DNA from 2 places in the Rhizobium sp. OAE497 genome. Region 1 is predicted to be linked to the other one. Evidence: predicted binding sites of a transcription regulator. Region 1 holds the regulator's gene; the other holds the start of a gene.
What was found. The regulator LexA, encoded in region 1, represses DNA repair genes until DNA is damaged. The targets are predictions, from matches to a motif close to TGTTCNNNNTGTGTTCNG.
Positions count from the first base shown of each region.

Region 1 (4,361 bases):
CGGTCTTGCCCATATCATCGCCATATCCGGCCTCAACATGGCGCTGTCCGCCGGCATCTTCTTCGTCGGGTTCCGCACGCTGCTCAGCCTGTTTCCGTCCGTCGCCCAGGCCTATCCGGTCAAGAAGATCGCGGCCGCCGGAGCGCTTGCAGCCGTCACCGCCTATTTCCTGATTTCCGGCTTCGCAGTTTCCGCCGAGCGCGCCTTCATCATGATGGCGATCATGCTGACGGCGGTGTTCTTCGACCGGCCGTCGATCAGTTTGCGCAACGTGGCGCTCTCGGCGCTGATCATCATCGCCATCTCGCCCTCAGAAATCATGGGGCCGAGCTTTCAGATGTCCTTTGCCGCGACGCTGGCGCTGGTCGCCGGCTATGCGCTCTGGAAGGAGCGGCCGGCCCGCGACAAGCCCTTTGCGAAATTGCGCCTCGTCAGGCTCATGTCATCGGCGGCCGGCTTCTTCGGCGGCATCCTGCTCACCTCCGTCATCGGCGGTTTCTCGACGGCGCTGTTCTCGATCGAGCATTTTCACCGGCTGACGGCCTATGGCCTGCCTGCCAATCTCGCCGCCATGCCCGTCATCTCCTTCGTCATCATGCCGGCCGGGCTGCTTGCAATGCTTTTGATGCCGTTTGGGCTGGATGCCTGGGCCTGGCAGGTGGTCGGCTTCGGTCTCGATCTGGTGATCGCGATCGCCAAGACCGTCTCGTCCTGGGGCGGTGATATCGGCGTCGGCCGGTTGCCTGCCTGGTATTTCCCGGCTGCGGTCGCGGGCTTCCTGCTATTGACCCTGCTGCGCACCCGGCTGAGGCACATCGGCACGGCAATCATGGCCCTGTCGACGCTTGTGGTCGTCATGCTTCCCGAAAAGCCGCCGCCGAAGATCGTCATTGCTGAGGACGGCAGCATGGCGGGGATCATCGGTTCAAGCGCAATCGCCACCAATCGCCAGCGCCCGCCGGGTTTCATCTTCGATCAGTGGAAACGGGCTCTGGTGCTGGACAGCCATCGCGAGCCGATCTTCATCACATCGGCACTGGTCCCCACCGCGCCGCCGGGCGAAAGATTGAGGCTGACACCAGCGCAACAGCAGGAAGCGCAGAGCGCCATTGCGGTGAACGCCAGGGAAGAGCGGTTTTCCTGCGTCAAGAAAGCCTGGTGCACGGCAAAGCTGGAGAACGGCTCGGTGCTGACGGTCATCGACAATGCCGCTTACCTCGGCCCCGCCTGCGATGCATCCGATATCGTTGTCACACCGGTGCGCCTGCGGCTTGAAAGCTGCCGCTCTGGCGCGCTGCTCTTCACCGGCGCTACTTTAAGAAGGACAGGCTCTGTCGAGTTGAGCTTCGATGGAGGTGCTGCAGCGGTCACCGCATCCTTCGAGGATCTCGACCGCCCCTGGACCCGCCACCGCGCCTATGATTGGCGTAGCGGCACTTTTGACGGTGATGAGATCACCGTTAGTGATAGCGGCGGATAAGGCCGACAAGCTTGCCCTGAACCTTGACGCGGTCAGGCCCGAAGATACGCGTTTCGTAGGCCGGGTTGGCAGCTTCGAGTGCGATCGATGCGCCCTTGCGGCGGAAGCGCTTCAGCGTCGCTTCTTCATCGTCGACGAGGGCGACGACGATATCACCGGCATTGGCGGTATTGGTGTTGCGGATGATGACGGTGTCGCCGTCGTAGATGCCGGCCTCGATCATCGAGTCGCCCTTGACCTCAAGCGCATAGTGCTCACCGTTTCCGAGCATATCGGCGGGAACGGTGATGTCATGGGTGTTCTGCTGGATTGCCGAAATCGGCACACCGGCGGCGATGCGGCCCATGACCGGAACCGAGATCGAGCTGCTATTGTCTTCGTTCGCCGGCTTCGGCGGCGCGACGGGCTGCGGCTTGCCGAGGCTGCCTTCGATGACGCTTGGCGAGAAGCCGCGGCGCGGCTGGATGCTGGGGCTGTAGGCCTCGGGCAGCTTGATGACTTCCAATGCGCGGGCGCGGTTCGGTAGGCGGCGAATGAAGCCGCGCTCTTCGAGCGCTGTGATCAGGCGATGAATGCCCGACTTAGAGGCGAGGTCGAGCGCATCCTTCATTTCGTCGAAGGACGGCGGTACGCCGGACTCCTTCATCCGCTCGTGAATGAAGAGGAGAAGCTCCTGTTGTTTGCGCGTCAGCATCGAAGTCTTTCCCCAGATTCGTGAAACAAAGCCAGAACGGACACTATATGTTCCATATGTGTTCCGCAAGTGCCTAAATATTGGTAAAACTTCCCATCATTTTTCGTCATTTTTGAAAGTTTCTTTGCCGGATTGGTTATCCGCGCTTGCGCTTTGCCCGGCGCGGCGTGCAAATCTCTGCCGGCTTCACCGGAGGGAACCGCCATGACGCATCCGCTCGATCATCTGGTACTGCCCGTCACCCATATCGATGTCGCCCGCGAGCGACTCGGCCGTCTCGGTTTCACCGTCGCCGCCAATGGCCGTCATCCGTTCGGAACGGAGAATGCCTGCGTCTTCCTCGCCGACAAGACCTATCTCGAGCCGCTCGGCATCGCGAGCCAGGCGGAGTGCGATGCGGCCGCCGCCAAGGGCAACAGCTTTATCGCCCGCGACCAGGCCTTCCGCTTCCGCTGCGGCGATGATGGCTTCTCGGCGGTCGTCTTCGGCACCGACGATGCCGATGCGGACAAGGCCGCCTATGATGGCGCGCAGCTGAGCGGCGGTGACATGGTGGAGTTCTCGCGCCCGATCGTCATGCCCGATGGAACGCAGGCGACCGGCGCCTTCAAGCTCGCCTTTGCCGCCGATCTGAGGGCGCCCGATGTGTTCTTTTTCGCCTGCCAGCGGATCAACGCCTTTCCGGCCGATCGCAAGGCGCTGGAGACTCATGCCAACGGCGTTCTCGGCATTGTCGAGATTGCCCTCAGCGCGGAGGAACCCGACGCCTTCGCGTCGCTGTTGCAGACGGCAAGTGGCGGCGTTGCGCCCGGTGAGGCCGCCTTCGGCCTTTCCTTCGCCCTCAGTAATGTCCGGATCGCCATCTATTCCGAAGAAGGGATGGAGGCCTATTTCGATGTCGAGCCGCTTGGCACCGATAACGGCCTGCGGGCGCGGGCAATCGTCTTTGCGGTCGCTGATCTGGCCGTGACAGCGGCGCATTTGGCTGCTAACGGGATCACCTACTTGAATATGAACAATCGTCTATTGGTGAAGCCGGCGCCGGGACAAGGCGCGATCTTCGCCTTCGAGGAGACCCAATGAGCAACACCAATGCAGAAGTCGCCGTCGGCGAAGGCGCTGGCCGCGTTACCTTTTCCAATGCCGGCAAGCTGTCGATCATCGCTGGCCCCTGTCAGATGGAAAGCCGCGAACATGCCTTCATGATCGCCGGTGTTCTGAGCGAACTCTGCAAGAAGCTCGGCATCGGCCTCGTCTACAAGTCTTCCTTCGACAAGGCCAACCGCACTTCGCTTTCGGCGCAGCGCGGCATCGGCCTCGACAAGTCGCTCGAAGTCTTCTCTGATCTGAAGAAGGAATTTGGCTTCCCGGTTCTGACCGATATCCATACCGAGGAGCAGTGTGCAGAGGTCGCAACCGTCGTCGACATCCTGCAGATCCCGGCTTTCCTCTCGCGCCAGACCGACCTTCTCGTTGCTGCGGCCAAGACCGGCCGCGCCGTCAACGTCAAGAAGGGCCAGTTCTTGGCTCCGTGGGATATGAAGAACGTTCTTGCCAAGCTGAATGAGACGGGCAACCCGAACATCCTGCTCTGCGAGCGCGGTGCTTCCTTTGGTTACAACACGCTGGTCTCCGACATGCGCTCGCTGCCGATCATGGCGGCCATGGGCGCGCCTGTGATCTTCGACGCCACGCATTCGGTGCAGCAGCCGGGCGGGCAGGGCGGATCGAGCGGCGGTCAGCGCGAATTCGTCGAGACGCTGGCGCGTGCAGCCGTCGCCGTCGGCGTCGCCGGCGTCTTCGTCGAGACGCATGAAGATCCTGACAATGCGCCGTCGGATGGCCCGAACATGATCTATCTGAAGGATATGCCGCGGCTGCTCGAGAAGCTTCTGGCCTTCGATGCGATCGCAAAGTCGGCCTGACGTTCAAAAGGCTGACATGATCTTGTAATAGGCCACGCAGGTGGCCTGAAATGAAGGCATGTTAGGCGGCTCAAAAACGGCTGTGAAAACGCCATTGCAATCTGCGTGCCTTCGATTAAGACGATTTCAAACGATTTATCCACCCACCGAGCAGGAAGAAACCCATGACTGCAATTACCGATATCATCGCCCGCGAGATCCTCGATAGCCGTGGCAACCCCACCGTCGAAGTCGACGTCTATCTCGAAGATGGCAGCATGGG
Region 1 covers NZ_JBEPOA010000001.1:1,729,846-1,734,206, forward strand. Annotated here, with positions in the region: gene ABIE40_RS08975 (ComEC/Rec2 family competence protein) at 1-1,480, shown strand, start outside; gene lexA (transcriptional repressor LexA) at 1,461-2,174, opposite strand; gene ABIE40_RS08985 (VOC family protein) at 2,379-3,257, shown strand; gene kdsA (3-deoxy-8-phosphooctulonate synthase) at 3,254-4,099, shown strand; gene eno (phosphopyruvate hydratase) at 4,264-4,361, shown strand, end outside.

Region 2 (4,361 bases), 1.5 Mb from region 1:
CGATCGACAGGCATGTCGGCTCGAAGCTCGACGATGCCTCTGCGGGCGCGATCTCGGGGCTTCTGAAGAGGTTTGGCTAAGCGATCAGCGAAGCTGCTTTGGCGTTGAGCGCCTTCACGGCGTCCGCCGGCGCAAGCCTCACCTGCAACCCGCGCTGTCCGCCATTAATGTAAACCAGCGGCTCGGCAAGCGCCGCTTCCTCGAAGGCGGTGGGGACAAGCTTCTTCTGGCCGAAAGGGCTGATGCCGCCGACGTGATAGCCGGTCAGGCGCTCGGCATCGGCCGGCTTCAGCATGTTGGCAGCCTTGCCGCCAAATGCGGCAGCAAGCTTCTTCATGCTGACTTCGCGGTCCGACGGCACGACGACGCAGACCGGCTTGCCGTCGACTTCGGCCATCAACGTCTTCAGCACGCGGTGCGGCTCTTCGCCGAGCGCCTCTGCGGCCTGCAGGCCGACGCGCTCGGCATTCGGGTCGTAGTCATAGGTATGCACGGTGAATTGGACGCCGGACTTTGCCAGAACCTGAGTGGCGCGCGTCGTCTTAGACATGATTACTGTCCGAATTCCGCGGCATAGGCCTCAGGTTTGAAGCCGATCAGCAGCTTGCCGTCATGCTCTAGTACTGGGCGCTTGATCATCGACGGCTGCGCCAGCATCAGAGCAATCGCCTTCTCGCGCGTCAGGTTTTCGCGCTCGGCATCCGGCAGTTTGCGGAAGGTCGTTCCGGCGCGGTTGAGCACCGTTTCCCAACCTGCCTTGTCAATCCAGGCTTCCAGATGCGCCCGGTCGATGCCGGAGGCCTTGTAGTCGTGGAAGTCGTAGGCTGCATCGTGCTCGTCGAGCCAGGTGCGGGCCTTCTTCATCGTGTCGCAGTTCTTGATGCCGTAAATTGTCGTTGCCATGATCAGTCTTCCAGCGTTCCGGCCTTGCGCAGCGCCGTGCTCGGGGCGTCGCAGGCAATCTTCATCAGGTCGCCGCGGCGGCGCACCAGGCGATCGGAGATGCGTGTGACGATCAGGCCCGCCTGCGGCGCACGGATTTCGACTTCGCCATCCGCCATGCCAGGCTTTGTCACGATGGTCGCCAGCAGGTCGCCGGTCGCAACCGTCTCGCCGATATTGCGGTGGAAGAGCACGGTGCCGGCCACCGGCGTACGGATCATCTCGATATTGTCCAGCGGTGCCGCCGGGCCGCTAAAGGGTGCGAGCGGCTCAGTTTCGCCCGTCACCGCGCCGCGTGCGGCGAGGAAGGCATAGAGCCCATCCGCATCGGCGCTTGCCATGCCGGGATAGACGTCGCGGCGGCCGCGCAGTTCCAGCGTAGTCGAAAGTTTGCCCGGCAGGCGGCCGCGCTTCTCACCGGGAACTTCGTATTTCCAGGCAAAGCCGACGGCCTCCTCGAAGGCCGAGCTTTCGCCATCCGACAGCAGCACGGCATCCATCGACAGCGCACTCGCGAGATCGCTCGCCTCCGGCCAGAAGGCCTCGTCGATATAGGCATATTGAAGGGACTCGTCATCGCAATGCAGGTCGAGCACCAGATCGGCGCCGAGCGCCATGTGGATCAGCTCGCGCTTCAGGCGGTCGGCGGCGCGATAGCGGTCGAGGTTCTCGATCAGGCCGGCGCGATCCCGCAGCGAAATCAGCGGGAAATCACGATTGAAATTGGTGCGCGTGCCCAAGTCGAAGCGGCCCTGCATCTCGCCGAAATGTGACTGCGCGGCGCCGATCGGATTGGCCTGCGGCACGACGGTGATGTCGCTGGCGATCCGTCCCTCGCTCTCGGCCTTGCGCAGCTTGCCGCAGAGAAAATGCAGCACGGCCGTTCCCGGCAGTTCGTTGGAATGGAGTGCTGCCTGCAGATAGATCTTCGGTGCCTGCGGATCGTTGCCCTTGAAATGCAGCACCGGCAGGCGCCACTCGATACCCGGCGTATCGCCGGGAATGATGATTTCGCGAATATCCACTGTTCAGCACTCCCAAATTCTCTGTGCAGGAGCTTTAAGCAACTCCACCGGCGCGGCGCAAGCGCCAATGGAGGCTAGCCCAGCAGCGGCCATTCCTCGATGTCTACATGCCGGCCCTCGCCGGTGAGGCTGTTGATCAGCACGAAGGACTTGGCTGTCCAGGCGATCGGCTCGGCCAGGATCGTTTCCGGCACGCTGCGATAGTCGTAAAGCAGCGTCATATGCGGCTCGAGTTTCGGCTGAACCCGAACGCTGACACCGCGGTTCATCAGCGCCAGCGCCAGCTGCGCATGAAGTGCCAGGATCTCCTGCCGCCCTTCATCAGCCCGCAGCACGAGCGCCGGTTTGCCCTGACGGAAGCTGACCGCACGGCGAAAGGTCAGCCTGAAAGGCCGCATCCGAACGGCCGCTGCCGCCGCCAGCCCGTCAAAAAGCATGCTCGGCGGAATCTCGTCCCATTCGCCGAGATGGCAGAGCGAGACATGGAGAAGCCGCTTCGGCCGCGCTCTCTCCCGCAGACCGAAGCGGCGCCGCAGCTCGCCTGCCAGCCGCCTTGCCTGTTCGGCGGCGCGCTCGTCTGGGCGCAGCGCGAAATAGACATTGCAGGGCTTGTGCACCGGTCCACCGCCACGGCTTGGCGGCATTCCATCCGCCTGCGGCCCGAATGCGAATTCGCTCTGGTTTTGTGCGCCCATCGTCAATCGGCCTTCGCCGCCTCCTCGTGAAGGTCAAAAGGCTAGCAAGCTGGACCGTGGTTGACAAGAACAAAAAGAGAACAAATAATCACTCCAACGCTGCCCCTGTGCATCAGGCAAGAAACGGGTTGAAGCTGCGGCGTGCGCATACGATCTTGAGAACAGTCAATCATGGAGGTTGCGTCATGAGCGAGGCAACGCATCACTACGGCATATTCAAGACCGCTGGCGGCTATTGCGGCATCGCCTGGAATGCGGCCGGAATCACCCGCTTCCAGCTGCCGACAAAGACTGAAAGCTCGACTGAGCAGCTCTTGCTAAGACGCCTGTCGTCAGGCGTGAGCGCCGATCCGCCGGCCGCGGTCGCAGCGACGATCGAGTCCGTCAAACGCTACTTCGCCGGAGAGACCGTGGACTTCTCGGATGTGGTGGTGGACCTGTCCAATCAGGACGAGTTCTTCCGGGAAATCTATGCCGCCGCCCGCCGCATCGGCTGGGGCCGGACGACGACCTATGGCACGCTCGCCAAGGAACTCGGCCGCGGCCCGGAAGCGGCCCGCGACGTCGGCCAGGCCATGGCCAAGAACCCGGTCGCACTGATCATCCCCTGCCACCGCGTCCTCGCCGCCGGCGGCAAGATTGGCGGCTTTTCGGCCCCTGGCGGGTCGAATTCGAAGGTAAGGATGCTGGAGCTCGAAGGCGTCAATCTGGGCCCGCCCGAGCCGGCCCAGCAGTCGCTTGGCTTCTAGGCCGTGGGAGTGAGAATCACTCCCACTCGATCGTGCCGGGCGGCTTGCTCGTCACGTCGTAGACCACGCGGTTGATGCCGCGCACTTCGTTGATGATGCGGGTGGCGGCGCGGCCGAGGAATTCCATGTCGTAATGATAGAAATCCGCCGTCATGCCGTCGACCGAGGTCACGGCGCGCAGCGCGCAGACGAATTCGTAGGTGCGGCCGTCGCCCATCACGCCGACGGTCTGGACCGGCAGCAGCACGGCGAATGCCTGCCAGATCGCGTCGTAGAGGCCGGCCTTGCGGATCTCGTCGAGATAGATGGCATCGGCTTCGCGCAGGATCTCCAGCTTTTCGCGGGTGATGCCGCCCGGGCAACGGATCGCGAGACCCGGACCCGGGAAGGGGTGGCGGCCGATGAAGCTGTCGGGCAGGCCGAGCTCCTTGCCGAGTACGCGTACCTCGTCCTTGAAGAGTTCGCGCAGCGGCTCGACGAGCTGCATGTTCATGCGCTCCGGCAGGCCGCCGACATTGTGGTGCGACTTGATCGTCACCGACGGGCCGCCGGTGAAGGAAACGCTTTCGATGACATCGGGGTAAAGCGTGCCCTGGCCGAGGAAGTCGGCGCCGCCGAGCTTCTTGGCCTCATCCTCGAAGGTCTCGATGAACAGGCGGCCGATGATCTTGCGCTTGGTCTCGGGGTCGGAAACGCCTTCGAGTTCACCGATGAACTTGTCGGACGCATCGACGTGGATCAGGTGCAGATTGTAGTGTTCGCGGAACATGGCGACGACATTCGCCGCCTCGTCCTTGCGCATCAGGCCGTGATCGACGAGCACGCAGGTGAGCTTGTCGCCGATCGCCTCGTGGATCAGCAGAGCTGCGACCGAGCTGTCGACGCCGCCGGAGAGCGCGCAAAGGACGCGCTTGTCGCCGACCTGCTTGCGGATCTCGTCGACCGCCTTC
Region 2 covers NZ_JBEPOA010000001.1:243,803-248,163, forward strand. Annotated here, with positions in the region: gene ABIE40_RS01225 (MarR family winged helix-turn-helix transcriptional regulator) at 1-80, shown strand, start outside; gene ybaK (Cys-tRNA(Pro) deacylase) at 77-550, opposite strand; gene ABIE40_RS01235 (ArsC family reductase) at 553-903, opposite strand; gene ABIE40_RS01240 (M14 family metallopeptidase) at 906-1,967, opposite strand; gene ABIE40_RS01245 (2'-5' RNA ligase family protein) at 2,042-2,611, opposite strand; gene ABIE40_RS01250 (methylated-DNA--[protein]-cysteine S-methyltransferase) at 2,848-3,411, shown strand; gene guaA (glutamine-hydrolyzing GMP synthase) at 3,428-4,361, opposite strand, start outside.
Region 2: the regulator LexA is predicted to act here: its motif matches at 2,728-2,745, upstream of ABIE40_RS01245 (2'-5' RNA ligase family protein).